DNA from 3 places in the Endozoicomonas sp. Z74 genome. Region 2 is predicted to be linked to each of the others. Evidence: predicted binding sites of a transcription regulator. Region 2 holds the regulator's gene; each other region holds the start of a gene.
The links. Region 2 encodes FNR, which switches genes on or off when oxygen is low (the NO sensors DNR and NnrR bind a similar motif). Its sites were predicted from a motif close to TTGATNTANATCAA; they were not measured.
Positions count from the first base shown of each region.

Region 1: a site for FNR is predicted at 4,818-4,831, ahead of nagE (N-acetylglucosamine-specific PTS transporter subunit IIBC). Genes of this name have one in related genera too.
Region 3: a site for FNR is predicted at 5,280-5,293, ahead of pflB (formate C-acetyltransferase). Genes of this name have one in related genera too.

Region 1 is NZ_JBLYZI010000123.1:3,069-12,836, forward strand. Features, by position in the region: gene ACNRUY_RS23145 (hypothetical protein) at 1-21, shown strand, start outside; gene ptsP (phosphoenolpyruvate--protein phosphotransferase) at 410-2,971, opposite strand; gene nagE (N-acetylglucosamine-specific PTS transporter subunit IIBC) at 2,968-4,716, opposite strand; gene nagB (glucosamine-6-phosphate deaminase) at 5,026-5,826, shown strand; gene nagA (N-acetylglucosamine-6-phosphate deacetylase) at 5,828-7,027, shown strand; gene ACNRUY_RS23170 (ROK family protein) at 7,111-8,316, shown strand; gene ACNRUY_RS23175 (sterol desaturase family protein) at 8,439-9,689, shown strand.
Region 2 is NZ_JBLYZI010000013.1:53,835-64,641, forward strand. Features, by position in the region: gene ACNRUY_RS05945 (heavy metal translocating P-type ATPase) at 1-754, shown strand, start outside; gene ccoS (cbb3-type cytochrome oxidase assembly protein CcoS) at 758-961, shown strand; gene ACNRUY_RS05955 (sulfite exporter TauE/SafE family protein) at 1,028-1,726, shown strand; gene hemN (oxygen-independent coproporphyrinogen III oxidase) at 2,060-3,466, shown strand; gene fnr (fumarate/nitrate reduction transcriptional regulator Fnr) at 3,920-4,678, shown strand; gene ACNRUY_RS05970 (adenine phosphoribosyltransferase) at 4,791-5,348, shown strand; gene ACNRUY_RS05975 (hypothetical protein) at 5,649-6,188, shown strand; gene ACNRUY_RS05980 (TraR/DksA family transcriptional regulator) at 6,208-6,540, opposite strand; gene ttcA (tRNA 2-thiocytidine(32) synthetase TtcA) at 6,980-7,894, shown strand; gene ACNRUY_RS05990 (DUF547 domain-containing protein) at 7,933-8,754, opposite strand; gene ACNRUY_RS05995 (DUF547 domain-containing protein) at 8,895-9,758, opposite strand; gene ACNRUY_RS06000 (glucosaminidase domain-containing protein) at 9,812-10,657, opposite strand.
Region 3 is NZ_JBLYZI010000008.1:63,060-73,866, reverse strand. Features, by position in the region: gene ACNRUY_RS04005 (hypothetical protein) at 1-487, shown strand, start outside; gene ACNRUY_RS04000 (hypothetical protein) at 963-2,057, shown strand; gene pflA (pyruvate formate-lyase-activating protein) at 2,060-2,791, opposite strand; gene pflB (formate C-acetyltransferase) at 2,911-5,193, opposite strand; gene ACNRUY_RS03985 (hypothetical protein) at 5,880-6,278, shown strand; gene ACNRUY_RS03980 (methylglyoxal synthase) at 6,521-6,979, opposite strand; gene ACNRUY_RS03975 (hypothetical protein) at 7,014-7,214, shown strand; gene ACNRUY_RS03970 (sodium ion-translocating decarboxylase subunit beta) at 7,224-8,522, opposite strand; gene oadA (sodium-extruding oxaloacetate decarboxylase subunit alpha) at 8,535-10,361, opposite strand; gene ACNRUY_RS03960 (OadG family protein) at 10,383-10,664, opposite strand.

The DNA of each region.
Region 1 (9,768 bases), on a different contig from region 2:
ACAAAGCGCACAAGTCAATGAACCCGTGAACCCAACGCCATAATGACAAAACCACACTGAGGCACCCACCATGAAAACCTTGTACAAACAGGACTGCTGCCTGCAGATTGAACAGCAGCGCCTTCTTTTAAAAGACTAAAATCTGAAGAATTGGATACTGGCCGTCTGGCACACGAGTTTAAGCAGGAGCTGCAACACCGATTTCAGGCATTGATCCGCGATCTTTTGACGTAGAAGCACCATTACGGCTTCCGTTCTTACCCAAAAAAGTACGCATCCAGTACCTTTGAGCAGATCATGAACAGCAACTGGCTGCCGGAGGGGTAAAGAATAAAAAAACCCCGGAGGCCGAAGCATCCGGGGTAATAAACAGTTTATAAGAACAATTTACAAGAACACCGTTAAGTGATCAGGCGGTCAGGCTCCGAACCCCTTCCGCGGTGTCCATGGACAGAGCTTCACGAGCCAGATTCTGACACTGCTCGTAGCTCAAGTCCCGAACCCTGGCTTTCAGTACCGGCAGTGCAGGTACGCTGACGGACAGCTCCTGAACCCCCAGCCCTACCAGAATCGGTGCTGCCGCCGGATCACTGGCCAGACTGCCACAGATACCAGTCCACTTGCCTTCACGGTCCGCCGCTTTCACGGTCATGTCAATCAGCCTCAGCACCGCCGGGTGCAGGCCGTCCACACGGGCCGCCAGTTTCGGGTGACCACGGTCAATGGCCAAGGTGTACTGGGTCAGGTCGTTGGTGCCGATGGAGAAGAAGTCCACCTCTTTGGCAAAGTGATCCGCCAGCATCGCTGCAGAAGGCACCTCAATCATGATACCGATCTCAACGGTCACACCCGCCAGTTCCTGTTCTTCCTGTACCAGCTTTTTCACCGCCCTGAACTCATCCAGAGAGCTGATCATGGGGAACATGATCCGCGCACGACCGGCATGGGCCGCTTTCAGGATGGCACGAACCTGCTTGCGCAACATGGCTGGACGGTTAATACCAATCCGCACACCCCGCTCACCCAGGAACGGATTCTCTTCCCGGGGCAGAGGCAGGTAAGCCAGTGGTTTGTCACCGCCCACATCCAGAGTCCGGATGATCACAGGACGTTCTTTGCCCATGGCTCCAAGGATATCTTCGTAAGCCTTGATCTGCTCTCCCATGGACGGCTCTGTGGCCCGCTCCATGTACAGGAATTCGGAACGCAGCAGACCCACCGCTTCAGCCCCCAGCTTGACCGCTTTTTCAGCGTCTTCCAGGTTGGCAATATTGGCGGCGATTTCCACCCGGTGACCGTCTTTGGTGATCGCCGGCTGATCCGCTACTTTCAGGGCGGCATTGGACTCTGCCGTCATCTGCTCCTGCTGCTTCTGACACTCGGTGATGTCATCAGCGGAAGGGTTCATCCTCATAAAGCCTTTGTTGGCGTTGAGAATGATGCCTGAACCATTGTCGTATTGACGGATATCCTCAGGCACATTCACCAGATAGGGAATGCCCAGAGAGCCTGCGAGAATCGCCGCGTGGGAGGTAGCTCCCCCTTCGATGGTGCAGATTCCCACCACCCGCTTGCGATCCAGCGTCACCACCTCGGAAGGCGTAATGTCATCCAGGCAGAGAACGGTGTTTTCCGGCAGCTGATCCATGCCACCCTCAATGCCCATCAGGTGACGAAGCACTCGAAGACCTACGTCTTCTACATCCGTCGCGCGAGCCGCCAGCATGGGGTTATCCAGCTTGCGCATTTCATCGGCTTCCGCCAGGAAGCTGCGGTGCCAGGCCCAGATAGCGCTTTTGCCGGAATCAATCAGCTGTCGTGCACGCTCGCCAATGGCGGGATCTTCCAGCAGCTGTTGATGAGCCACGAACACTTCCGCGTGACCACCGACGCCTTCGCTCTCCATTTTCTCAACCAGCTGCTTCAGAGCCTGGCTGGCCTGTTCAATACCGTAGTCCAGCTGCCCCAGCTCATCACTGACACCCACACCCTCTTCCGGGTAGCTGGGCAGCTCACGAATCTGGTGGTAAAGCTCACCAATGGCCATGCCTGGAGCGGCCTTTACGCCGGGCAGACGCCCATCGGCACCAGCCACAGGCCCCAGAAGCGGTGCTTCTTCTTCAAACGTCTCTTCTGCAGATACCGCTACATCGGAGACTTCTTCTCCCAGTCCGTCCGCAAAGCCTTCAACAATGGCTTTCAGCGCTTCTTCAGCATCCGGACCATGAACGGTGACTTCCAGACGCGAACCCAGGGTAGTCTGCAGCCCCATCAGGGCAGTCAGACTGTTGGCCTTGCTTTCCTTGCTGTTGTCCTTGTTCAGCACAGTCACTTCGCTGGAAAAGCGCCGGACAATCTGGATCAACTGGGCTGCAGGTCGGGCGTGAAGACCCAGAGGGTTCTTAACAACAATCTCTTCGGTCAGGGTAACCGCGTCCTGGCTACTGTATTTGCTTTCAGTGGACATCGCCTTTTCTGGCTCGCCACCAATCACATAGACAGCCTCTTTACCCGCCGTTACTTCGGCACGCGGGTTAAGGATATGCCCGGTCTCTCCCGTAGTGACCATTACGGCCGTCTGCAGACTGGCCGCTTTAGAGCCCACCCGTTCTGCATCAAAGCTCAACAGCTTCTGACCTGCCTCGACCCTGTCGCCTATCTTGACACAGGTTTCGAAGCCTTCACCCCGCAGCATCACCGTATCGATACCCACGTGGATCAGTATTTCGACCTCATCGTCGGTTTTGATCGCCACCGCATGCTTAGAGTCATGCAGCTGGCTGACAGTGCCGGCGCAGGGCGCCAGCACGACAGAGTCAGAAGGGTTAATGGCTACACCGTCGCCAATCAGCCGCCCGGCAAAGACCGGATCAGGAGACTCCTCAATGGAAAGCAGAGTTCCGGATAAAGGCGCAATCAACGACAGCTGGCAGGGCTTGCCCTGATTTTTGACTTCTTGCTTGAAAGTCATGCAGGAACCTCAACATTGGAAAGATCTTCTGTCGCCGGAATGTTTTTCATTTCACCGGCAATGACTTCCGCCTGGGGGCCGACCACAATCTGCAGGTTTTTTTCGCCAATGCGAACCACTGCAGATGCACCCAGGGCCTTGATGCGGGCATCACTGACACCCGATGCATCTCTCAGCGTCAGGCGCAGACGGGTGATGCAGGCATCAATATCCGTCAGATTCTGGTGTCCGCCCAGCACTTTAAGGCACTGACGGGCAAACAGGGCGTTATCAACGATCGGCTTGGCGCTCACTTCCGGTGCCTGCTCAGAAAGCCCGGAAACCTCGATGTTACTCAGGTCTTCAGTAGCCGCAATCTTTTTCATTTCACCAGCAATGATTTCGGCCTGAGGGCCAAGAATAATTTGCAGGTTTTGCTCACCGACGCGGATCATACCGCTGGCACCCAGCCCCTTCATAACCGCTTCATCAGCCACGCTGGTGTCTTTCAGGGACAGTCGCAGACGGGTAATACAGGCGTCAATATTCGTCAGGTTACCCAGACCACCCACCGCTTTGGCAAACTGGCGTGCTTTATAAGCGTTATCCCTAGAAGAGCCAGTACTGCCCTTCACCGCCTCTGAAGCAGCGCCACTCTCATCGTCTTCACGACCGGGGGTCTTCAGGTTAAACAGCTTGATACCGAAGTAGAATACACAGAAGTAGATGGCGCCAAACACCAGACCAATGATGACCAGAGTCCATGGATTAGTGGCCAGTCCCCAGTTCAGGACCATATCAAAGAGACCTGCAGAGAAACCAAATCCACTGAGAACCCCCATGGAGTTGGTGACCACCAGAGACAGCCCGGTCAATACGGCATGTGCCGCATAAAGCGCCGGCGCCATAAACATGAACATGAATTCCAGAGGCTCGGTAATACCGGTCAGGAAAGCGGTCAGCGCAACGGAGAACAGCACACCACCAACCTGGGCGCGACGGTCTTTTTTAGCAGTGAGGTACATAGCCAGGGCAGCAGCCGGCAGACCAAACATCATTACCGGGAAGAAACCGGTCATGAACACGCCTGCACCAGGGTCACCGGCAAAGAAACGGTTCAGGTCACCGGTCACCAGCTCACCGGCGGAATTGGTGAATTCACCCAGCCCAAACCAGAAATAAGAATTCAGTACATGGTGCAGGCCAAAAGGAATCAGGCCACGGTTCAGAGTGCCATAAACGAACTGGCCAATGGCACCGGACTCGGCAACCCCGTGACCGAAGGCATCAATGCCATTCTGGATGGCTGGCCAGATGTGACCACAGGCCCAGCCAATCAACAGCATCATCAGGCCGGTCATAATCGGCACCAGTCGCTTGCCACCAAAGAAGCCAAGATAGGCTGGAAGAGCTACTGCGTGGAAGCGGTTGTAAGCGTGGCCGGCAACAATACCACTGATAATCCCCCCGAAGAAGGACATGTCGATATCAGCATTGATGGTGCCCGTAGTGGCCTTCAGAACGAAGTAGCCAACGGCCCCGGCAATGGCAGCCGCACCGGCGGAATCCACAGACAAGCCTACCGCAATCCCCATAGCAAACAGCAGTGCCAGGTTACCGAAAATGGCACCACCGGCTTCCGCCATGAAAGGTATGTCCAGCAGATCCGGCTGGCCCAGGCGAAGCAGCAAGGCTGCAACAGGAAGCACTGCGATAGGCAGCATCAGTGCCTTACCCAGTTTCTGCAAGTAACCCAGTATGTTCATAACTGTTTAACCATTGAGTCTTATTAAAAGAGCATGTGTCAGAATGTTCGGCCGAATCTTACTGATTTATTTTTTAAAAAAAAATATAAACCCCGACAATATTGATCCAGGTCACTATTCCGCTCACTTGACAGCACAAAAAATCACCAGAAATCACATCTTTATTTTTCAGCATGAAATAATTAAGCTATGATCCCCTTCAACAAACGTTCATGAATCACTCTTTCATTAGTGGACCTTTCATGAATAAACCCTTGATTAATGCGCCCTTGATTAATTAGCGAGAGTGAACAGGCGGAGCTCCAGGACATGCGATTTATACCCCTGAAAGACAAACCATCGGTGGGCCGCTGGGCGGCACAGTATATTGTTCGCCGCATTCAGGCGTTCAACCCAACCCCTGAGCGCCCTTTCGTGCTGGGGCTGCCCACTGGAGGAACTCCCATCCCCACGTACGAGGAGCTGGTTCGTCTGCATAAAGAGGGAGAAGTCAGCTTTGCCAATGTGGTCACCTTCAACATGGATGAATACGTTGGGCTGCCCGCATCCCATCCGGAGTGTTACCGGGTGTTCATGCGCCGCAACTTCTTTGATCATGTGGACATACCAGAGGCCAATATCAACTTCCTGGACGGCAATGCCCCGGACCTTGAAGCAGAATGCCTGCGTTACGAAGAAGCCATCAAAAGCTATGGAGGTATTGAACTGTTCATGGGTGGCGTTGGACACGACGGTCATATTGCCTTCAACGAGCCCGGTTCTTCACTGGCATCACGCACCCGCCTGAAAACCCTGACCACCGAAACCCGGCATGCCAACGCCCGTTTCTTTGATAACGACATTAACCAGGTCCCCAAGCTGGCACTGACGGTTGGCGTTGGTACCGTGCTGGATGCCCGTGAACTGATGATCCTGGCCACCGGAGCAGACAAATCCCGCGCCGTTCAGGCCACCGTTGAGGGCTCCGTCAACCATATGTGGACCATTTCTGCCCTGCAACTCCACCAGAAAGCCCTGATGGTCTGCGATGACCCCGCCACCCTCGACCTGAAAGTTCGCACATTGCGCTACTTCCAGGACATCGAGTCAGAAAACATCAGAGGCTTTTGACATGCCTGCTGACGTTTCTTCATCAAAGCTTACATCCGCTCTGGCGGCTCCTTCAGAAGCGCCCTTTGCTCTGGTCAACTTCAAGGCAATGACCGGGCAGACAGATCAGGAATCCATTGAAGCACTGGTTATAGAGAATGGCCGAATTTCCGCCGTTGGCAAGGTGGCGGAAATAGCGAATGGCTGTCAACAGATTGATCTTAATAGCCTTAATCTAAGTCCTGGGTTTATTGACCTGCAGCTGAACGGCTGTGGCGGCGTCCTGTTCAACGGCAACATTTCTACTGAAGCCCTGGATATCATGCACTCAGCCAACCTCCGCTCCGGCTGCACTGCATTTTTGCCTACGCTGATCACCAGCAGTGATGAGGACATTCACAGGGCCATTGACGTCGTTCGGAGTTATCAAAAGGCACACCCGGAAAGAGTACCAGGCCTTCATCTGGAAGGTCCCTACCTGAGCCTTGAGCGCAAAGGCATCCACAACTCCGCCTTCATTCGCACACCATCAGCCCAAATGATTGATTACTTCTGCGATAACGCCGAGGTAATCAGCATGGTCACTCTGGCACCGGAAGTCTGCCCGCCAGGAACCATCGAACAACTCAGCGAAGCTGGAATTGTGGTCTCCATCGGCCATACCAACGCCACCTGCGCCCAGGCGAAAGCCGCAGAGCAAGCCGGTGCCCGCTTTGCTACTCACCTGCATAACGCCATGAGTCCTCTTGGCAGCCGTGAGCCCGGTGTTGTTGGAGCCATTTTCGACAGTAAAACCCTGGGAGCAGGCATTATTGCCGATGGCCACCACCTGGCATGGGAGAACCTTCGTATTGCCCATCGATTACTGCAGGACCGGCTGGTACTGGTTACCGATGCCACCACACCTGCTGGAACCGATCTTGAGACGTTCGAATTTGCCGGCCAGACCATTTACCATAAGGACGGAAAGTGCACCAATGCCGACGGCACCCTGGCCGGTTCAGCCCTGACGATGATGGAGGCGGTGGCCAACAGCATCCAACAGGGGCTGCCTCGCGATGCGGTGATCCGGATGGCCACCGTGAATGCCGCCCGCGCAATTCATATTGAACAGAAGATGGGAAGTATTACCCCGGGCCAGTACGCCAACCTGACGCTGTTTGATGACAGTTTCACCCTGCATGGCACGGTCAGCGGCGGTGAGCTGAGCCTGAAGCAATAACCCTTCTTGCTACAAGAAGCCATTGAATTCCCCCTGAGAAGCGGATCGCTTTTCAGCTTCCTGAAACTGAGTGGATAACGACAGTGATCGCCAACCTGGATTTTGTCAAAGAACGGAACATTTCGGCCGTCTATAAAGCCATTGTCGATCATGGGTCCATCTCCCGCATCCAAATAGCCAGGCAGTGTCGTCTGGCAGCAGGTAGCGTGACCCGGATCACCCGGCAGCTGATGGCTTCCGGGTTGATCCAGGAACTGGAGCAACAGTCATCGGAGAGGGGGCGAAAAGCCATCTCCCTGAGTACAACCCCCGGGAGGATTCAGATCCTGGCCGCCCGGGCAGGGAGAACGCATCTGCACCTTGGGCTTTGTGACCTGTCCGGTGAACTGCTTGCACGTTATGCCACCCCAATCAAGCCGTTGAATCAGGTGGGATTCACCCAACAGCTGATCAGTGCCCTGCAGCGGTTTCTGAAAAAGCAGGAACCCCATATCCATTGTCTCGCAGGAGTTGGCATCACTACGCCCGGACTGGTGAACTCTTCCAAGGGCATCATCAGCTTTATGCCCCATCTGAGTGTCAGCAATCTGCCCCTTGCAGAGCAGGTTTCCGAAGCCCTTGGCCTGCCCTGCTATATCAACAACTTTATCGCTTCCATGGCCCTGGCCGAGCACCACTTCGGGGTGACCCGCAACTGCCAGAACAGTCTGTTTGTCAGTGTCCACAACGGTGTTGGCGCGGGCATGATTCTGGATGGCAAACTGTACGAAGGCAGCAATCTGGCCGTGGGAGAGATCGGCCATATCCAGATAGACCCACTGGGCCAGCGCTGTTACTGCGGAAACTTTGGCTGCCTGGAGACCATGGTCAGCAATCCAGCCATCGAAGCACGCTGCCATGACCTTCTGGAGTCCGGCGTGCCCAGCAGCCTGCCCGCGGATGCCGATATCAACGACATTTGTCTTGCGGCAAAGGCCGGTGACAGCCTGGCCAGTGACCTGCTCAAGGAAGCCGCCGCCAACCTTGGCCGTGCCATCGCCATGAGTGTTAACCTGCTGCGCCCGGAGCGGGTGGTGCTGGCCGGAGAGATCTGCCAGGCCGACAGTATCATTCATCCGGTGATCAAGAACTGTCTGAAAAGCCAGACGGTTAAAGTGAATGAAAATCTGGAAACCCAGGTTGTCTACTCAGAGCTCTATGACAGCCCATGGTATGGAGGGTTTACTCTGGTTCGCCAGGCTCTGCTGGAACAGGGGCTGGTTATGAATCTGCTCAGTGAGGATTCATAGCTGGCGCCCTTTATCTGGCCAGAAGACTTTGTATAAACGGTAACATCATGTTACAAAGTCCGATACCATCGCCCTGGATACGCGATGTCTGAAAACAACAATAACAATCAGGGCCCGACTCCATGAATCCTCTAGTCTATGCCTTTCCGGTGTTCTTTCTGATGATCTTCATCGAAATCATCGCCACCGTGGTTCGAAAAAAAGACTACTACCGTCTGAACGATGCCATCAACAGCCTCAGCGCTGGCATGCTCAATGTCACCACGGGGCTGGTTTTCAAGCTGGGTATCTATACCCTGATCTATACCCACACAGCTCTGCTGTCATTCCCTGCTGAGGCCCTCTGGGTTTGGGTGCTGGCCATCATCCTTCAGGATTTCTTCTATTACTGGAATCACCGGATGGGCCATGAAATCAATATCCTCTGGGCCGCCCACGCGGTTCATCACCAGAGTGAGGAATATAACCTGACCACGGCTCTGCGCCAGACCAGCACCGGCTTTCTGTTCAGCTGGATTTTCTACGTTCCCATGGCCCTGCTGGGCATCCCACCGGAAGTGTTCCTGACCGTCAGTCTGGCCAACCTCCTTTACCAGTACTGGGTTCATACCCGCCATATCCCCAAGCTGGGGTGGTTTGAATGGATCTTTGTTACCCCTTCCAACCATCGGGTCCATCACGCCAAAAACCGGAAGTATCTGGATAAAAACTACGGGGGTATTTTTATTCTGTGGGATCGCCTGTTCGGCACCTTTATCGAAGAGGATGAACAGTACGAACCCATCCGTTACGGCACCCTTAAACCTCTGAGAAGCTGGAATCCGGTCTGGGCCAATCTGCACTTGTATGTGGATATGTTTAAAGATGCCGTGGCTACCAAAAACTGGACAGACAAGTTGACGCTCTGGTTCCGGCGAACCGGCTTCCGCCCCTCGGACGTGGCAGCACCCATGAAAATGCCGGATATTCATGGGTATGAAGACTACAACCCGGGAACCAGCAAGGCCCTGAAAATATACACCTTCCTCCAGTTCGCGGTGTTGGTTTTCGCAACCACCGGGCTGATCGCCATCAGCCACACAACCACTTATGGTTTCAATGCCCTTTGGACTGCAGTCCTGGCTATAAACCTGATCGGCACCGGCTGGCTACTGGAAAAAAACAAAGGGCTTCGCTGGCTTGAACTTGCCCGCTTTGCTCTGTCACTCATGGCAGTCACCCTGTCCCAAAAGCTCTGGCCCGGCTTCCTGCCACAGTTGAGCTGGCTGATGACACTTGGGTTGGCAGCTCTGTCAATAATCGGCATGATTTTGATAACGGTAGACAGCCCCAATAAATCAACCATCGACCAAAATGAAGTTCAAACATCCTGATCTTTCACTCCATCCTGCCTTCAGACCTGGCAGCTTGAAAGCAGGATGTGTTTTTCATGACATTTTCATTAAGCGAACA
Region 2 (10,807 bases):
CCGTTATCGAATTGGGCGCCCCGGTTTTGCCTGCCCCGAACACACCCCGACGACACCGGCCAAAACAGGACAATGGCTGCTGCTGGCCCGTAACAACCAGCCCTTGTGCTGGTTCCGGATTACCGACAGCCTGCGCCCGGAGGCCGCTGCTACCATCAGCCGCCTGCATAGCATGGGCAAAGAAGTCACCCTGCTCAGTGGGGATGCCGAGCCGGTGGTGGCTGCCACGGCCCTGGAACTGGGCATTACCCAGTGGCAGTCCGGGACCAGCCCGGACGAAAAACTGTCGTTTATCCAGACGCTCCAGCAAAAAGGCCAGCATGTCCTGATGGTAGGTGACGGTATTAATGACGTACCGGTTCTGGCCGGGGCAGATATCTCCATGGCCATGGGAAATGCCTCAGATCTTGCACGAACCAGCGCTGATGCGGTATTGATATCCGGCCACCTTGAGCGGCTTGCGGATGCGTTTATCCTCACCCATAGAACCCGGAAGATCATCCGCCAGAACCTTGCCTGGGCTCTGGGCTATAACCTTTCTGCCCTGCCACTGGCCGCTGCAGGCATGGTCGCCCCCTGGATGGCGGCCATCGGTATGGCACTCAGCTCTCTGATTGTGGTTGGCAATGCTCTGCGGCTAAGCCGGCAGGGAGGCAACAAGACAGAAACCACAACCAGAAAGAAACCCGGTCAGCAGACAGCAGACGCTCAATCTCAGCCCCACCCCGGACAATCAACAGGAGCATCGTTCTGACCTATGGAAAGCCTGATTATCCTGATCCCCCTGGCCCTGATTCTGGTCGCCCTTGCCATCAAAGTGTTTTTCTGGGCCGTGGATGATGGCCAGTTTGATGACCTGGAAGGACCGGCACACAGCATTCTGTTTGACGAACCGGAGTCGGAAACTCGAACCAGAAACAGTCAACCGTCGTCAACCCCTGAGACATCCAAACAGCCATGAGCGGAAAATGCCGGTGGCATACACCAGAACACTAAACAGAGCTACACACAAAGATCTGGAAGCAGTATGAGTGATCTATCCATTTTTATAACCGCACTGACTCTGGGCCTGCTGGGCAGTGCCCACTGCATTGGCATGTGTGGGGGAATCACATCCGCCTTGAGTCTTTCCATTCAGGGTAAAAGCCGGGTCCAGGTGCTCGGGCTGATGCTGCTCTACCATTGCGGCCGTTTGCTGAGCTATGCCCTGGCCGGCTTTCTACTGGCCGGTATCGGCTGGTTTCTGGGTGATCTCAGTCCCTGGGCGAAAATGGCGCTGCGTTATTTTGCCGGATTGATGATGATCGCCATGGGCCTCTATCTCACAGGGTGGTGGCGAGGACTGACTTACTTTGAGCGCGCCGGGCAGCAACTATGGCGTTATATTCAACCCATAGCCAGCAAACTTCTGCCCATACAATCCCCAGGCAACGCACTGATACTGGGGATGCTCTGGGGCTGGCTGCCCTGCGGCCTGGTCTATAGCAATCTGGTCTGGGCTGCCAGCCAGGGCTCACCGGTCACCGGAGCACTGGCCATGTTCTGTTTCGGGCTGGGCACCCTGCCCGCGGTTTTTCTGATCGGCGCCTTCTCCCGCCAGCTCAGCCAGTTCATCCAAGCCAGCTTTACCCGCAATATGGCCGGCATCATGGTGATTCTGTTTGGCGCCTGGGCCATGCCTGGCCCCCACCAGGAATGGCTGATGACATTGATAGCGCATCATTAGCCGCTTCCGACATAACCGGAAAGCGCTCTTCTTTCTGAATTTGATACTCGCAAATCATCCTCAGCCCATGTAATATGCAATCCCCTCCAGCCTGTGTTCATATTTTCATCGAAACAGATAACTACTGATTCCAATTCGGCAGCCCCGTATTGACACGCATCAAGGAATACAGGTTTAGCTTTCTCTACACTTTTAAAAAATACAGCTATTCATCAATAAGACTGCTACGTTTGAGCATTCAAAACTCGGCAACAGCAGCACAGCATTGACAAAACAGCCGCACGCTTCAAAACACCGAAGCTTATAGCCAGAGAGATCGGCCAGAGACAGATTATGAAAAATGCGCCAGTTTGGGATAAAGACCTGATTGAACGATATAACCAGTCGGGACCTCGCTACACCTCTTATCCAACCGCCGTTCAATTTGATAACACCTTTAACCCTGAGCTATACCAGGCCAGCGCTCAACTCAGCGCCTCTACCATCAAGCCACTGTCGCTTTATTTCCACATCCCCTTCTGTTCACACGTCTGCTATTACTGCGCCTGCAATAAAATTGTCACCAAACACCGCAGCCGCTCGGAAAAATACCTTGAGTATTTGTTCCGTGAAATTGAAATGCAGAGCAAGCTGTATTCTCCCGAGCAGAAAGTTGAGCAGCTGCACCTGGGAGGCGGGACGCCAACATTTCTCAGCAGCGAGCAAATGCGCGCCCTGATCGGTAAGGTCGGCCAGCATTTTCAACTGACGAGCGGCGACACCTCGGATTACTCCATTGAACTCGACCCCCGCGAAGTGGACTGGCCGATGATGGATACCTTGCGGGATCTTGGCTTTAACCGCATCAGCATGGGTGTTCAGGATCTGGATGAACGGGTCCAGAGAGCCGTCAACCGGGTTCAGCCTGAAAATATGGTCCGATCAGTACTGGATGCTTCAAGAACCATGGCTTTCAAGTCCGTTCACATGGACCTGATATACGGCCTACCTTTCCAGACTGTGCCTGGCTTTATGGATACCATCGACCGGGTCATCGATATGGCACCAGACCGGCTGTCGCTGTTTAACTACGCCCACCTGCCCCACCGCTTCAAGCCTCAGCGCAGGATCAATGACGACGACCTTCCTGCTCCGGAGGTCAAGTTGGAAATCCTGCAGCAAGCGACTGAAAAGCTGCTGGACCAGGGCTACGTATACATTGGCATGGATCACTTTGCCCTGCCCGATGATGAGCTGGCCACCGCCCAGGAAACCGGAAACCTGCACAGAAACTTCCAGGGTTACACAACTCACAGCCACTGCGATCTTATAGGAATGGGCGTCTCTTCCATCAGCCAGGTGGGCGACACTTACATCCAGAACACCACGGAAGAATCAGACTACTTCACAAAAATCGACAAAGGCCGACTCCCCATGGTCCGGGGACTTCAGATGACAGAAGACGACAAAGTCCGCCAGGCCGTCATCACCCAGCTGATCTGCCACTTCCAGCTCCAACCCGGTAAAATAGAGACACAGTTCGGCATCACCTTTGACACATACTTTGCTGAGGAGCTGGAACGCCTCAAACCTATGATCAATGACGAGCTACTGACGCTGAACGAAGACCGAAGCATTGTGGTAACCCCTAGAGGCAAACTACTGATCCGGAACATCTGCATGCAGTTCGATCATTACCTGAACCAGCCAAAGCCCACGGAAAAGCAGGAGGCAATCCCCCGCTACTCAAAAGTCATCTGACTTTTCCCAGAAAGCTACCGAAAAAGTAGCCACTCCTTCAGTCTTCCGGGCTTATGCATTCGAGCATAAGTCCGACACCCCCCCAGTCAAACATTGACCATTGCTTTGCCTGCGGTATCGGTGCAAAATCGGGCAACACAAATAAACGAACGTACTTCAGACAGTGGCACACCTTTTGTGACACTGTCGGCTCGGTGCTCCAGTGTATTCTGCCCCCCTTAGTTGACGGGGCTTTACGTCAAGAGCCTGGTTCAGAAGCTTGCCAAGGCGAGACGCCCTGAACAAACGACGCAATCGTGTTACTGGAGACAACGTACTGGCACAAGTTGTTTCCACAATAGCATTAAACACCTACTTTAACGCTATTCACTTGCGTATTTACCTAGCTTACACTTCGTTAACAATTTTCATAAAATTGAGTCGATTTTGCCAATACGACTTTGAGGCCTCTCAATGACGTCCAAGCCCAACGTCCGACAGCCAAGCCATGTGGCCTGCAGAGACTGCAGCCTCAGCTCCTTGTGCCTGCCGCTGGCTCTCAGCATTAAAGACATTGACCAGCTGGATCACATCATCAAGCGAGGTCGCCCTCTGAAAAAGGGTGAACACCTCTTCCTCGAGGGTGATCCGTTCAGCAGTGTATTTGCGGTACGTTCAGGGGCGATCAAAACCTACACCGCCACCAACGAAGGTGAAGAACAGATCACCTCCTTCTACCTGCCCAGCGAAATTCTCGGTTTGAGCGGGATGGATACCGACACTTACCCAGTGTCTGCCCAGGCCATGGAAACCACCATGATCTGTGAAATTCCCTTTGAACAGCTGGAAGGGCTCGCGGATCAGTTCCCGGAACTGCGTCGCCACCTGATGCGCCTGATGAGCAAGAAGATCCGGGAAGATCAGCAGATGATGATGCTGCTGTCCAAGAAAAACGCCGACGAACGCATAGCCACCTTCCTGATCAATCTGGCCAGCCGCTTCCGTCGCCGGGGTTTCTCTTCCCAGTCATTCCGACTGTCCATGTCCCGGAACGAAATGGGCAACTACCTGGGACTTGCCGTCGAGACGGTCAGCCGGGTGTTCACAAGGTTCCAGAAAAACGGCCTGATTTCAGCGGTTGGCAAGGAAATTGAAATTCGTAACTCCGTTGAGCTTTGCTCTCTGGCCGGGGGGAAAACCATCGACCCCACCCAGATCGTGACCAGCGCCTGAGGAGAACTGAGGTAGCTTTCCCGGATTGAAGGGCTACCCTGCCAGTAGCCTGTTGGATTCAGTGAGCCCCGTGCTCACTGAGCATCATTGACCGAAACAGAGCCAAAACGGCATGCCCACAGAACAACGCCTACCCGCCCTGGAATACCTTCAATCCCAGATCAGAACCATCCCGGACTGGCCTGAGCCCGGTATTCTTTTCCGTGATATCACCACCCTGTTTGAAAACCCGAAGGCCTGGCGTCTGACCATAGACACTCTGGTGGAACGCTACCAGAATAAAGATGTGGATCGCATTGGCGCACTGGATGCCAGAGGCTTCCTGATCGGCTCAACACTGGCCTACACATTAAACAAACCTCTGGTACTGTTCCGAAAGAAGGGGAAACTGCCCGGCACCACCCTGAGCCAGGAATACCAGCTGGAATACGGCACCGCCACCCTGGAAGTCCATGACGACACCATGAAGCCCGGAGACCGCATTCTGCTGGTTGATGACCTGATCGCAACCGGCGGCACTCTGCTTGCCGCCCATCACCTGATCAGCCAGGCAGGCGCTACCACGTTGGAAGCAGCCGCTATCATCAATCTTCCCGACCTTAAAGGTTCCGAGAAGTTGAATCAGGCAGGAATCCCCACCTTTACCCTCTGTTCTTTTGCAGGCGACTGATAAAAGTCCCCTGACTAATGGGGTTATAGAATATCCGGAATGATACGATAACCCCATTAAGCACAACACCAAGCCTGTTTTCCTTCTGACAAGCCCTTACCGCAAGGGGTTGCTGGCAGACAATAAAACGGGCACTGCCCAAAAGGGTATCGCCTGCTCACTTTACGTATAAGAACAGGGAAAATACCCTGTCACAGACGATCATTAACTGGTATTTTCAAGATAAATCACCCAGCAGAAAAAGCGGTTTCACCCCCTTTGGGGTAGAACGATGACAGCAATAAAAAAGGACTTTGAATTATGGGTATCTGTGCCAGAGAGTTGCGTCATTATGTGGTGCGACCAACACTCAAGCACCTGGCCATGTGGAGCCAGACAGCAGAGAACCTGCTTCTGGGCACCGCTGCCAGGGAATCCGGCCTTGGCTTTCATTTGAAAATCGCCAACCACCAGGCTCTTGGTATTTACCAGATATCACCGCGCATGCATCGCAATATCTGGGACCACTACCTTGGGACACAGCCAGAGTTATCCAGCAGCGTCCGTGGACTGGCCAGTCAGAGGGAATTCCTTTCACACCCCCACCATGAACTGGCCACCAACCTGGCCTATGCAACCGCCATTGCCTGGCTGGTTTACCACCGAACCGGTATCACTATAGAGAAGATTGACGAAGAAGATACCATGGCACTGGGGAAACTCTGGCAAAAATACTTTCACAGCCGAAACCCCGGCACCGTCCAGAGCTTTTCAGACAGTTACCAGCAATTAATTATTGAATCCGGCTCTTCCCAGGATGAGAAGGCCTATTACCACCTCACCAGCGCCAAACCCGCCTGAATCTGGCGAAAGGGGGGGGCTAAACCCCCTCCTTAGACTCGGCACACCCCACACAAAGATCGGCGTAGGGCATCACCTCCAGCCTGCCTTCAGGAATCTGGGCCCCACAGGCTGTGCAATAGCCGTACTCCCCTTCATCCATCCGGTCCAGGGCCCGGTTTATCTTCTGCAACTCAAGAGTGGCCTCATTACCAAGAGCGTCCATCACTTCATCGTTCTCACGCTCCTGAGCCTGCTCTGACCAGTCCGCACTGGTTTTGCGGGTAACATCGCGCTTGATATTACCCAGCCGTACATTCAGTTCATCTCGCCGCTCAAGCAGCCTGGTACGCAGTTTATTGTGATCGGTCATCAGTCTTCCCCTTTTCAAAACTCTGGATCAATCCATTGTTATTTTTGCCATGAACAACATGCAGCCACAGGCTTTTCTAAACCGGGCCGTGAACAACAGTTTGCTCTCCCAGGTTTCAGGGATGAGGGCAGCACAATCTGTTCTTCTACCGCTATGGGCATCTGGACATTTAAAAGGACAAACGTGTTTATCAATGAGAACTGGCAATCCTGCCTGCAAATAGTAGTCCATTCCCCCCCGAAGGGTAACACCCTTATGGAGGATATAGTCGGCAGCTCCATTTTTCCTTGAGCCAGGCAGGACATTTTATGGGACCTTTGTACGTTTTTTTGCCAAAAGAAACGCTACAACAGGTAAGAGCACGTTAAACACTGACTTGGTGGATACTCATCCTGCCGATATAATGAGCCGCTTTCATCCACGGCCCGCTTATAAGCCTATGACTTCGACCCAACTCACCGGTTCCGAGAAATACAATTTCAACAAGCTTCAGAAAAAACTGAGGCGCCTGGCCGGAAGAGCCATCGAAGACTTCCGCATGATTGAGGAAGGCGACCGGGTCATGGTCTGCCTGTCCGGAGGCAAAGACAGCTTCACCATGCTGCATATTCTCATGAGCCTCCAGAAAAGCGCCCCAGTCAATTTTGAGCTGATCGCCGTCAACCTGGACCAGAAACAGCCCGGCTTCCCTGAGCATGTCCTTCCGGAATACCTGGATCAACTGGGAATCCATTACCATATTATCAACCGTGACACCTATTCCGTGGTCAAGGAAAAAATTCCCGAGGGAAAAACCACTTGCGGCCTCTGCTCCCGGCTAAGAAGGGGAACACTTTATGCCTTTGCAGAGGACATTGGTGCCACAAAAATCGCCCTGGGTCACCATAAGGATGATATTGTTGAGACGCTGTTCCTTAATATGTTTTATGGTTCCCGGCTGTCGGCAATGCCCCCTAAACTCCGATCGGATGACGGCAGAAACATCGTGATCCGTCCCCTGGCCTACTGCAGGGAAAAAGACATCGCCCACTTTTCTGAGCAGATGGCGTTCCCAATCATCCCCTGCAACCTCTGCGGCTCCCAGGAAAATCTACAGCGGCAGAATATCAAGTCAATGCTGGCCGAGTGGGAGAAAAAACACCCAAGCCGCATCGAGTCTATCTTTTCCGCCACCCAAAACATCGCCCCTTCCCAGATGGCCGATAACAGTCTGTTTGATTTCAAGGGACTGGAGCTGGATCGGAGTGGAGAACGAAAAGAGTATGAGCATGCAGATAATCAGACAGTCACTTCCGGCAACTTCCAGATAACCGGGCAGGAGAGTGGTGTCCAGGTCATTCAATTCGAGCCCTGAGCACTTCAGTCCCCTTTTAGTCCTGAGCCCTCACCAGCTCAGGGCTTATACTCATTCAGCTGCCAGTTATAACGATAACTGATCCTTCCGGTGTACTTCTGCAGCTTTATACGGATGTCTTCCCGGGCATACTTGAGCAGATCTTGGCGCACCCCCTCTTCCCCGCCAAAATCGTCTTCATACCAGTCAAAAATTCGGGAAAGCACCAGCCTCCCCGCCACAAAATTCACGCCTTTTGGCTGATTGATAAAATGCCGGGCAGCCTTGTCCAGCTGATCTTCAATCTCTGCACTGACATAAACCCTGGGCGCCAGATCAGGGCACCCCAGGCTGGCACAGTTAAGAGCATAATGAACCTCGGGCATATCCCACAAGGGCCTTAGAATGCGGTGCTCAATATCATGCAGGGAGATTTTCTGACCAGCAATGGTGATCAATTCATCACGCCAGGGTCCGGTACGGAACCACCCCATCCCCAACTTGGTGATGGACTTGACCGGGTAATAATCCAGAATCAGATTGACCGTCAGCGCATTATAAAGATTGATCCAATACGCCAGTTGCTCTTTGCGATTAAGGGTTCTTGGGTCTCTGGCTGCCAGACTCGAAAGATACTCACCCAGGCGTCCCATGTCGGCCTTTTTCACCCTGCCATATTCCACCAGATACATTCTGTCGGCTTCTGAATATTTGAGGTACCGGTCCAGAAAGGTCTGCCAGAGGCTATGATCCACCACCAGGGCACTCTTCGGATTCGCCTTATCCCAATACGTCCATTTATCAGGGGATGGAACGGCATGGGCATAGGGTCCCCATGACAGGATCAGCAGTTTCAGCACCAAAAGCAAGCATCTGGCCATAATAAAACCCGCCCTTTATAACCGTTCAACGGTAATTGATCATGAAAATGCCACTGTCTCAAACTCTGGTGTCTTTCCATCACTGGAGACAATCGGCATTTCCCGCTCATGGCTGTTTTATTAATCGGCTGGAGAGCGGTCTACTTCACTTCATTTAATTGCCAGTTGTACTGATATTCAATCACTCCAGAAAAGGCACCAAGACGCTTTGCCTGAGTGGGGGCAGAGTAGCGCTGCAGGTGCAGAAGCAACTCCTTTCGGCTGCCAAAATCCTCCTTATACCACTCATAGATTCTGGAAAGCACCAGTCGCCCATCCACCCATTCCACCCCTTTTCCCTGCTGAACAAAGCGCCGGGCCAGCTGCTCCAGTTGCGCTTCCGTGTTTTCCCCGGTAAACGCCTTTTCCGCAAGATCCGGGCATCCCACGCTGGCACAGTTCACCCCATAGTGAATTCGAGGGTCTTTCCAGAGGGGTCTTAAAATACGGTGTTCAATATCATTCAGCGTGAGCGCCTGATCGGCCACCCGGGTGATGACTTCATCCCAGGGGCCAAAGCGATACCATGGCCCCAGCTTTGTAATGGATTTGACCGGGTAGTTATCCAGTATCAGATTAACGGTCAGAGCATTGTAGAGGTTGATCCAGTAAGCTTTTTGCTCCGGCATTGAGTACTGCCTTGGATCAAGAGCCGTCAATGTCTTAATATACTCGCCGAGTTTTTTTCGATCTTTACCGTTTACAGCCTGATATCGAAAGCGGCTCCCGTCCGGCTGAACCACCAGATAGCTGTCCAGAATGCCCTGCCATGAGCTGTGATTAATGATCGCTTTTGAACCGGAGTTGCTTTTGTCCCAAAGCTCCCAGTATTTGCTAGAGGGCGCGGCTTCAAGAGAAAGGGGATACCCTGCCAGCAGCAGCAACCAAAAGCCGGTTAATAGCTGGGTCAGTCCCGAAAAGAACGGCCCAGGGCCGTTGGTTGCAACCAATGATTCAATTTTCATGGGAGCTCCCTCTCCACTCTCTCCGCTATAAGCTTCTTTTTCTGCCAATTGCCTCAGATGTTGGCACTGTCGGTACTGTCAGCAAGACGACCAGCCTCTTTCAGATCATAACGCAACAGGCCATTACTATTAATCATTGACACCAACTCCTGTACATACTCCTGCCCCCTGATTGAGTAAGCATGAAGCCCATGAGCCAGCACCGGTCCCGTGACCGGCTCATTCATCTCCCGCCGTTTCTCCCTGAGCTGGCGCAGCACCTCATACTGGAAATGAGTATTCAGGTTGTGCATATAAGCCCTGATGGACTCCGAGACATCCTCAAATTTCTGTACCTCATAGGTCTCCCCTTCAGGTCGCGCACCGGGCACAATTCCACAGCCGGGGCTGAAACACCACTGGCCAAAAAAGTTATTACCCAGCTGAGCAAACCGGGATGTGCCCCAGGCGGACTCGTTAGCAGACTGAGCCAGGGCCAGAGAAACAGGAATAATATCAACCCGTGCCATCAAAGCGTCAAAAAACGCATGATCAAAAGGGGACTCTTCCTGTGGGGCCACCTTTATCCGGTACTGCCCTGCCAGATCCACCAGCCACTGTTGGTCGCTCTCACTGAGGGAAGGTTCTGAGGACAGAAGGCGAACCCTGTCCCTCAGGGAAAGAATTCTTTCATTCTCCTGCTCCACCAGAGGCACCATGTAATTAAAAAACGTTTTCTTCTTGGTTTTGACATCCACAATACGGGTGAAATCAGGGGTGGCTACTACGGCTTTCTCAACAGGAGCCACCGGCTCTGCCTCAGTCAACTCCACTTCCGGAGGTTCTGGCTGCAGCCAGCTGGACAGGGCAAGCACCACTACTAGTGCACCAAGCATTATTCGATCGATTTTATTGAGCATGCAGTTCACTCAGTTCGTTATTTGTTTTATCCGCAGATACCTGCAGGAAAAAGCCCTTGAATGCCCTCTCAGGTATTTACATTCCACCCAAACTATGCCAACACTTAAACAGCGGCTTAAAGTGGTTCTGCGAACGGCAATCCTTTGCGT
Region 3 (10,807 bases), on a different contig from region 2:
TAACGACATTGAGCAAATGAAAACCATTAATATATCGTTCCAGACAACAGGCCAGATGCATGAATTCCGGAACTGCCAGTGTCCCGATGACAACCGGGGAAGAAGGATGGCTGCCAATTTTCTTGACTGCCTTGTCCAAATATATGTACTTCCTGAAGTATTCCTGATTGATCTCAAGAGAAACGCACATTATCAACTGGATAGTTCAATGCCCGACCACATAGCAATACAAGGTCGGTTCATTGAGTTCTATAAAGGTAGAGACGATATAACATCGGAGCAAGAAGCCAGCCGCTGTATATGCCTTCCTGGAGAACCGGTTGCCACAACCGCATCAGAAATTGGGGGAAGCATTCTGTCAGGCCTGGTCACATCCGGTATAATGACCGGCGGCTTCCTGATTCTCGTAGGCATTGTAAAAGGGGTTACTACTCTTATGGAGTACTGTACGAAAACAGTACCTCATCACCATGTGAATAATCTATAAGCTCTCAGCAGTTATGAAGTGGGCTCTGCATCAGGCCGTTTCCACAGAGCCCACCATAAAGAACCCTCTAAACATTCTCGTATGCTGATGACTCTAGTCCTGCCTGAATCAGCAACCCCAAGCATGCCCCCCCCATCACACTGACGAATCGAAAGCCACTATGAAGCTTTGCTATAGCTCACCCAGTGCAAGTACAGACACAAAGCCCAGACACCCTGTAAAGAGCTTTATACTCACCCTTTTATTCTTGCCTGGGCTTTGCAGCAGCGCTGTAGTAGTACGCATTACCACAGAATGGTGCGACCCTATCGAGGAGTATTACAACGCCGAAACCCGTGCAATCGTTCGACCAGACGACCCTGACTGCTACTACCCAACCATCCTCTGCGAGTTCAGCTCTCCCAATGAAGGTATATCCGGCTACCGGCTCTGGCGGCATGAAGTAGGCAACCACAACGATATTCCGATTGGCGTAATGACTATTTACCAGCTACACGGTTACGCTATTTCTATCTTACTATTTCCACCTCACGATCATCATGGCTTGACCAACTTGGCGGTTGCAGAATCAGCCACACTCCCCGCTACGCTAACCACCTTAATTCAAGAAAACATACAAGCCATTGAGGGCTTGCCAGCTGCAGACGGCCCACTGACACTGACCCACCCTCCAGCGCCCCAATGCCTGGTTCGTATTGAGAACGAGCTGTGCCAGGTGCAAACCAAACTTAGAGAGGCAACAAAGATTATTGAGAACACTCAAAACCGCATCCACCCATCCCACACACCCCGCCCTGATATCGATTCAGAGACCGGTGACACTTCCTCAAAAAAAAGACGACGGATAAAGAAGCTCACCAAGCTTAAGGGGGCAGCCTGGAAGCACGCTAAATCATTTTCAGCCATCGCTGGGGTGTTTATGTTAACCACTCCCCTTTGGAGAGCCTACGTGTATGGAACATCATTAAGAAAATCGGTCGCTGAATACCAGGCCTCTCCTCCATGGAACTTCAAAGGGTGCGAAACTGAGTTTATAGTCAGCACTACCGAACTGGTCGTTGACCTTGCCAGACAAAAAATAATTACTGAAGTACCAACTCTACCCGTCACATTTAATCAACTGCTCAGTTTGACCCACCCTGAGTCCAGCGATACTTCAACCTTTAAGGTAACCGGGTATTTTCATCGATTCAAAACCAGCAGTGATCAATGCCGCTGCCCCTTTTGCCCGGAGTCAAACATATACAGCCATTCACAATTATCTAACTGTTTGATAGACGTTAACCTTCAAAGAGACGTTTTAGGCATTGACCTCATGAAACTGATGAGCCACAACCGTGACGCCCCTCTTCCCGAACAACTCCTGCTTTCCGGCTATTTCGATCAATTTGACACCCTGGCAGGCACTAACACAACCACTTGCGGCTGCCAGCCCTGCCCAAAGATAGAAACCGAATCCTCAAAAGAACGAACCGAAGGCGTTTGCAGCCTGGCAGACCTTGGAACTGTCCTTGTCTTAACGACCCTGGTTTATACCGTCATCTTGATCGTTTCTTATTGCCGTCGCTGATATCAATAGGCTGCCACAATACCACGCCGGTCAAACTCTGCCTTGATGGCATCCAGCTGCTCAGTGGTTGGAGGCGTTACCGCTTCCAGCTCATAGGTGTCATTGAAAGCATCCCACTTATGAACCCCCAGACTGTGATAAGGCAAGATCTCCACTTTTTCAACACAATCCATTTTCTCAACCATATCCGCCAGCATGGCCGCATACACAGGGTCAACCGTATAACCCTCCACCACCACATAGCGAATCCAGGTAGGCTTTTTCAACTCCTGCAGATAGAGGGCAAAATTGCGCGTGTACTGCCCGGTGACATAGGTCAACTTCTGGTGCATCTGCTCATCCATATGCTTGATATCCAGCAACACCAGATCTGTAAATGACAGCAGCCGCTCAATTTCCGGAGTAATATGCTTGGCAAAGCCATTGGTATCCAGGCAGGTATGAATCCCTTCTTTCTTCAACGCTTCAAACAGATCCGCCACAAACTCAGCCTGCAGCAGAGGCTCGCCTCCTGTCACTGTCACACCACCGGTGAGAAAGTTTTTGACCTTAAGGATTTTTTCCAGCACCTGCTCATGACTGAGCATCTCACCGCCTTCACGAAGATCCCAGGTATCCCGGTTGTGGCAATAGCGGCAACGCATATGGCACCCCTGCATAAACACCACAAAGCGGATGCCTGGCCCGTCTACGGTTCCAAAAGAGTCCGTGGAATGCACGCGCCCAAGGGACATGTCTTTTCTCCTGATACTGCAACCAGAAACAGCATCAACGGCTTCTGGTGATCAAACGACGATTGTTAAACGCAAAAAGGCCAGCATAGCTGGCCTTTTCCCTTCAGCAATCTGTAATCTTACAGGCTGCCGGTGAAGGTACGGGTGATGACATCACGCTGCTGCTCTGGAGTCAGAGAGTTGAAACGCACAGCGTAACCGGAGACCCGAATGGTCAGAGAAGGATACTTCTCAGGGTTTTCCATGGCGTCTTCCAGCATTTCGCGGTTCATCACGTTGACGTTCAGGTGCTGCCCGCCTTCATGAGCCTGCTCATTATGGAAATAGCCATCCATCAGGCCCACCAGGTTCTTGCGACGACCGTCTTCATCTTTACCCAGCGCCTTGGGAACAATGGAGAAGGTGTAGGAAATACCGTCTTTGGCATAAGCAAAAGGCAGTTTCGCCACAGAGCTCAGGGAAGCAACCGCACCACTGGTGTCACGACCATGCATCGGGTTGGCACCTGGACCAAATGGCTGGCCGGCACGACGACCGTCAGGGGTGTTACCGGTCTTCTTGCCATATACCACGTTAGAGGTAATGGTCAGAATGGACTGGGTTGGAACCGCATCACGGTAAGTCTTGTGAGAAGCCACTTTCTTCATGAACGACTCAACCAGCTCACAGGCAATGGCGTCCACGCGCTCTTCGTTGTTACCGAACTTGGGATAATCCCCTTCGATCTCGAAGTCAGTAGCGATACCGTCTTCATCACGAACCGGCTTCACCTTGGCGTACTTGATGGCAGACAGAGAGTCCGCAGCAACGGACAGACCGGCAATACCACAGGCCATGGTGCGATATACATCACGGTCGTGCAGAGCCATCAGGGCCGCTTCATAGGAGTACTTGTCGTGCATGTAGTGGATGCAGTTCAGAGCTGCAACGTACTGGGCTGCCAGCCAGTCCATGAAGTGATCCAGGCGGTCACGGACAACGTCATAATCCAGCACTTCATCCATGATAGGCGTTTCTTTCGGCCCTACCTGAATCTTCAGCTTCTCATCCACGCCACCATTGATGGCATACAGCATGGTTTTGGCCAGGTTGGCACGGGCACCAAAGAACTGCATCTGCTTACCGATCACCATGGGTGATACACAGCAGGCGATGCCGTAGTCATCACTGTCCATGTCAGGACGCATCAGGTCATCATTTTCATACTGGATAGAGCTGGTATCAATGGATACCTTGGCACAGTATTCCTTGAAGCCCTGAGGCAGCTGTTCAGACCAGAGTACAGTGATATTGGGTTCCGGAGAAGGCCCCATGGTGTACATGGTGTTCAGGAAACGGAAGCTGTTCTTGGTGACCAGGGTACGTCCGTCCACCCCCATACCACCGATGGACTCAGTGGCCCAGATAGGGTCACCGGAGAACAGCTGGTCGTATTCAGGGGTTCTCAGGAAGCGAACCATGCGCAGCTTCATGACAAAGTGGTCAATCATTTCCTGAGCATCGGTTTCAGTAATGTTACCGGCCTTCAGGTCACGCTCAATGAAGACATCCAGGAAGCTGGCCACACGCCCCAGGGACATGGCTGCACCGTTTTGGGACTTAACCGCTGCCAGGTAGCCAAAGTAAGTCCACTGTACCGCTTCCCTGGCGTTGGTGGCAGGCAGACTGATATCAAAACCGTACTTACCGGCCATATCCTTCATCTGCATCAGGGCACGGATCTGCTCCATGATCTCTTCACGCAGCTGAATTGTCCGCTCCAGGGTTTCGCCGGTTTCCAGAGCACTGTCCAGGCTGGCGTGCTGCTGCTTTTTGTCGGCGATCAGGCGATCAACACCATACAGGGCGACACGACGGTAGTCACCGATAATCCGGCCACGACCGTAGGCATCGGGCAGACCGGTGATAACACCAGACTTCCGGCAGGCACGGATAGAAGGAGTGTAGGTATCAAAAACGCCCGCATTGTGAGTTTTGCGGTAGTCAGTAAAAATCTTCTTGACCTGGGGATCCAGCTGACGGCCATAGACTTCACAGGAAGTCTCCACCATACGGATACCGCCATTAGGAATGATGGCCCGCTTCAGCGGTTTGTCCGTCTGCAGACCAACGATGGTCTCCAGGTCCTTGTTGATGTAGCCGGCATCATGGGAGTTGACGGTGGAAGGCAGGTCGGTATCAAAGTCCAGAGGCGCGTGGGTGCGGTTCTCTTCCTTGATACCCTCCATCACATCCGCCCACAGCTTATCTGTGGCTTCAGTGGAACCGGCCAGGAATGCATGGTCACCTTCGTACGGGGTGTAGTTCTTCTGGATGAAGTCCCGAACGTCGATACTCTCAGACCAGTCACCCAGCGTAAATCCTTCCCAGGCAACGGGCAGCTCATTGGTAGTTACAGTCATACTAAGAGGCTCCTTGAGATTGGAGAAATCTTTTGAAATGCTGTTGTCGGGTCAGTCAGGCTTCTACGGATAGCTTTAACATCAACTTGATCTGCGTCAATGTAAGAAAAGGTCTGTCGGCGTATCGTTTTAACTGTCAAACGGACACATCTACTGGCCTGGTTCGGTGTCACCGTGCTCTTTAAGCCGACCCGGTGAAGTAAAATAATCGCAGTCAAAGTATCGCATATAGGGCAATCCCACTATCAGTGCTAATACTTATTCATTATTAAAGTAGAAACCTCACCCAACAAAATCTACCAATACAAACAAAACCCAAACACCTTCCCACCCTCTCGGATGAACAGAATTAGTTATTAACAATAAACAGACATTCAAAAATATTATGAAAGCAACGTCAGGCACTGGTTTTTGAATGCTATGCTTTGATCCAATTATTTCTAACACCTTTTTCTGCATTAATAACAACGCTCTTCGGAATACTCTTTTTTAAGGTGAAAATGGGATTCAAAACCCACGAACTGAGAGCAACCGAAAGTATCAACCCGATCAGACAACTTTAACGTTAATTTGAGATATGTTTTTAAGTACTGTTACCTATTCATCCCCTAAATGGGTTTGTCTACCATCGTGTAACAAATAAAGACATCCTCAGTATTCAGGAAAGATCCAAACTGGAGCTCCCCATGAGCAAGTACATTTACACAACTATTTATGAGCAATTCACCGGATTAAAGCCCCCCGAACCCAAAAATCACAAGCCACGCCGAAGAAGAGGTTATGGACACCCTTATCGTATGCGCCTGAATATGCAGGAAGATGAGTGCCATAACGAAAATGAAAACGATGTAATGCCGGGTGAAAACGACCGGGATTATGCCGAGCAGCCACCGGTAGCCAGTTTTCAGCCATCCATGGGCAATAAAGCACCGGTTCGCCGGTTTTCAGCTCAACGGCATCAGAGTGCACTCCCCGCCGGGAACAGCATTATGGCGACTCCGCCCATGAGCGATGAGCCAAGACCCCGGAAAGGGCCAGAACCCAAGGTTACGTACAAAAAGCGCAGACACTACAACCAAGCCTGAATTCAACAGGCTTATACACAATCGGTCATACATTGACAAACCCCATGACGGAACGGATACCGGGAGCCCCTCCCATCTCAATGTTTTTTTGATTGGCTCAGTTTGGAAGTGATTAACGCGCCAGAGTGATTATTGTCAGCTCTGGCGTGTTTTTATTACTTTTTTTCTTAGAAAATGATTTTAATAGAGGCGAGCAGTATTTGAGCTGAAAGAGCAAGACAAACGATTGCAACTCATGCTTTTCAATCCACTCTATTTATCAAATAGCTGTCGTAATCTGGAATCTGCCGATTGTGTGACTGAGCCAGCAACTGTGATGAAAAAATATAATCTGCAGAACTCTGATTACAGGCCACGGGGATATTCCATACCGCCGCAATACGCAACAAAGCTTTTACATCGGGATCATGGGGCATAGGCTCAAACGGATCCCAGAAAAACACCAGAAGATCCAGCTTACACTCCGATATCAGTGCACCAATCTGCTGATCACCTCCCAATGGACCGCTGATGAACTTATTCACTGGCATGGCCAGCTCTTTTTCCATCAAAGAACCCGTGGTACCCGTTGCAAATAACTCATGCCCTTTGAGACAGTTTTTATGTCTTAATCCCCAGGCAACCAGCTCTCCTTTTTTATTATCATGGGCAACCAGAGCAATCCGCTTTTTTTCTGAAACTTTATACTCTTTATAAATCATAAAAGACTCCCGAACAGAAAGAATAACCGTAAAAATGGATAGCAAAAACCTGGGAGCAGGTTCAAATATCACAAAAAGAGGCATTATGTTCCCTGAGCAAGGGCTTGATCAAGCAGATCCAGAGGAGGCTGACTGCTTTTTAAACATAACAATGACGGGACTCAATTCAAGGCTTATCGACGGGGAAATCACTCCCGCGCAGGAACGCGGGAGTGAAATAGGGAGAAAACCCTGAGACCAGGGTTCAGGAAAGGTATTTGATCATCACACCGGCAGCCACAGCGGAGCCGATGACACCCGCCACATTTGGCCCCATTGCATGCATCAACAGGAAGTTCTGAGGATTCGCCTCCAATCCAAGCTTGTTGGAAACCCTGGCGGCCATAGGAACGGCCGACACGCCAGCAGAGCCGATCAGAGGATTCACCTGGGTGGCTGAAAGACGGTTCATCAATTTGGCCATCAAAATGCCGCAGGCAGTCCCAATACAGAAAGCCACAACCCCAAGGGCCAGGATGCCCATGGTTTCCGGCTGCAGGAACTTATCCGCCACCAGTTTGGAACCCACGGACAGCCCCAGGAAAATGGTAGTGATATTAATCAGAGCATTCTGCGCCGTGTCCGACAAACGCTCTACCACACCACACTCCCTCATCAGATTGCCAAAGCAGAACATCCCCAGCAGCGGCGCGGCATCGGGCAACAGAAGCGCCACCAGCACCAGCAGCAGAACGGGAAAAGCGATTTTCTCCACCCGGCTGACCGGCCGGAGCTGAGTCATCACAATCCTTCGCTCTTCCTCGGTGGTCAGCGCCTTCATAATCGGGGGCTGAATCAGCGGCACCAGAGCCATATAGGAATAAGCCGCTACTGCTATAGCCCCCAGGAGGTGCGGAGCCAGTACGCTGGAAACATAGATGGCCGTTGGCCCATCCGCCCCACCGATAATGCCAATGGCCGCCGCATCCGTCAGGCTGAACGACATGACACCGGTATAATTCAGCAAAATCGCACCAAACACGGTGGCAAAAATGCCGAACTGGGCGGCTGCCCCAAGAAACAGCGTTTTCGGATTCGCCAGGAGGGGGCCGAAATCAGTCATCGCCCCTACCCCCATAAAGATCACCAGAGGCGCCACACCGCTGGCAATGGCCACCGTATAAAACTGGTAAAGAACCCCATTGGAATACCCGGCATCGGCCACCGCATACTCAACCATGGCCCGAGTCGCGGATCCCGCCTCCGAATAAAGCCCATACAGCTGATCATACGACGCCGATTGACTGCCTAAGGCATCGGCAATGGCCTGCAGGACAACCGGGTTGGCCTGATGCAAAGCCTGCTCTACGGCAGAATAGGCAAGCCCGGCCTCCGGTATATTGGCCAGTATGCCGCCAAAACCAATGGGCACCAACAGCAGTGGCTCAAACCGCTTGCGGATGGCCAGGTACAACAACCCAAACCCCACCAGCATCATGATCAACTGCCCAGCGGTCAGGTTATATAGCCCGGAGCCCTCCCAGAGCATCAACAGCTTATCCATGGGATCTCCTTATCAAGCCAGTGCCAGCAGCGTATCACCCACCGCAACACTGTCGCCTTCACGAACGCTAACCGATGCCACACGGCCTGTCCGGGGTGCCCGGACTTCCGTTTCCATTTTCATGGCCTCCAGAATCAGCACTACATCCCCTTCCTGAACCTGCTGACCGGAAGCCACATTCACCTTCCAGATATTACCGGCCAGAGGCGCTGGCATGGGTTCCCCCTGTTCATCCGCAACAGGGTTAGCTGCCGGTGCAGTGGAGGTTGTTGAAGCGACCTGGGTAACCTCTCCCCCTTCGGCAACCTCTACGGTGTATAGACTGCCATTGACCTTGACCGTGTAGACGCAGTTTTCACTGGCCGCCGGGGAAGCCGTTTTGGCAGGTACTTCAACCGCAGGCTCAGAACCCGGCACCGGCTCAAAGGCATCCGGGTTGCCCCGATTTTGCAAAAACTTCAGGCCAACCTGGGGGAACAGGGCATAGGTCAGAACATCATCCACTTTATTCTCTGCCAGGGTCAGCCCTTTCTCACTGGCCAGCCCCTCCAGCTCATCCGTCAATCGGTCAAATTCAGACTCCAGCAGATCGCCTGGACGACAGGTAATAGCTTCCCCTCCCTCCAGCACTCTTTCCTGCAGCGCGCTGTTAAAAGGAGCAGGCGCAGCGCCATACTCACCTTTCAAAATTCCCTGGGTTTCCTTGGAGATGGTTTTGTAACGCTCACCGGTCAGGACATTCAACACCGCCTGGGTACCGACAATCTGTGAGGTAGGCGTCACCAGAGGTATAAAGCCAAGATCTTCCCTAACCCGGGGGATCTCTTTTAATACCTCATCAAACTTGTCACTGGCCCCCTGCTCTTTCAGCTGGCTTTCCATATTGGTCAGCATGCCTCCGGGCACCTGGGCGATGAGAATCCGCGAGTCTACCCCCCGCAGCTGGCCTTCAAATTTCGCGTACTTTTTGCGAACCACCCGAAAATAAGCGGCAATCTCCTCCAGCTTATTGAGATCGAGCCCGGTATCACGTTCAGTTCCGGCCAGGGCTGCAACAATGGCTTCCGTTGGTGAGTGACCATAGGTCATGGACATGGATGAAATGGCGGTATCCACACGATCAATGCCGGCCTCTACCGCTTTAAGCAGAGACATAGACGACAGACCCGATGTGGCGTGGCAGTGCAGCTGAATTTCCAGGTCCGTTTCCTGTTTCAGGCGGGATACCATTTCATAGACGTCCGATGGCGTGATGATCCCGGACATATCCTTGATACAAAGCGAGTCAGCCCCCAGGTCTTCAATCTGCTTCGCCAGGGCAATCCAATTGTCCATGGTGTGCACAGGGCTAGTGGTATAGGAAATCGTGCCCTGGGCATGAGCCCCCTGTTCCTTCACGGCCCTCATGGCCTGCATCAGGTTACGGGGGTCATTCATGGCGTCAAATACCCGAAAGACATCCATACCATTGGCCACCGCCCGCTCAACAAATTTGTCAACGACATCGTCCGCATAATGCCGGTAGCCAAGAAGGTTCTGTCCCCGCAACAACATCTGCTGGCGGGTATTGGGCATTGCTTTTTTCAGTGCCCTTAGACGCTCCCACGGATCTTCCCCCAGAAACCGGATGCAGGCATCAAAGGTGGCCCCGCCCCAGGTCTCCAGCGACCAGTAGCCGATCTGATCAAGCTGCTCGGCAATGGGCAGCATATCTTCAATGCGCATACGGGTTGCAAACAGCGACTGATGCGCATCCCTGAGAACCACATCAGTAATACCCAGTGGCTGGCAGTTACCCACAGGCCCACTCCCCGCCAAAGGCTTCTTGATCTCAGACATAACCCTTAATTCCCCCGGTTATTAACTTTTATCGGTTGGTTCTTTTCTGGTTCTGTGCATGCGAATGGCAGCACTGATCACCGCAACCAGCTCAGTTTGAGGGGTCGCAGGCGATTGTGAAACGGGTGTCTTCTGCCTGGCTGCTGCAGGCACACTGGAGGGTAACGGCTCAGGAAAATACCGGCCAATCACCCTGGACATCAGGCTGGTTACCAGTACCAACATTGTCAGGAACAGGAAAACAAAACCCATTCCAAACAGCATCAGGCTTGAGCCTTCTGTGATCAGGTCCGATGGAGTCATCAAGTAAGTCCTTTGCCTGGTTATTTTTAATGGCTGTCATTGAAGGCCCGGCAATATCATTGACTGACCGAAGCCCTTCTTGTTCTCTGTACTGTACTTTTACTGCCTGACAGTGTCGCCTTCCATGGACCCTGGAGCCTGTC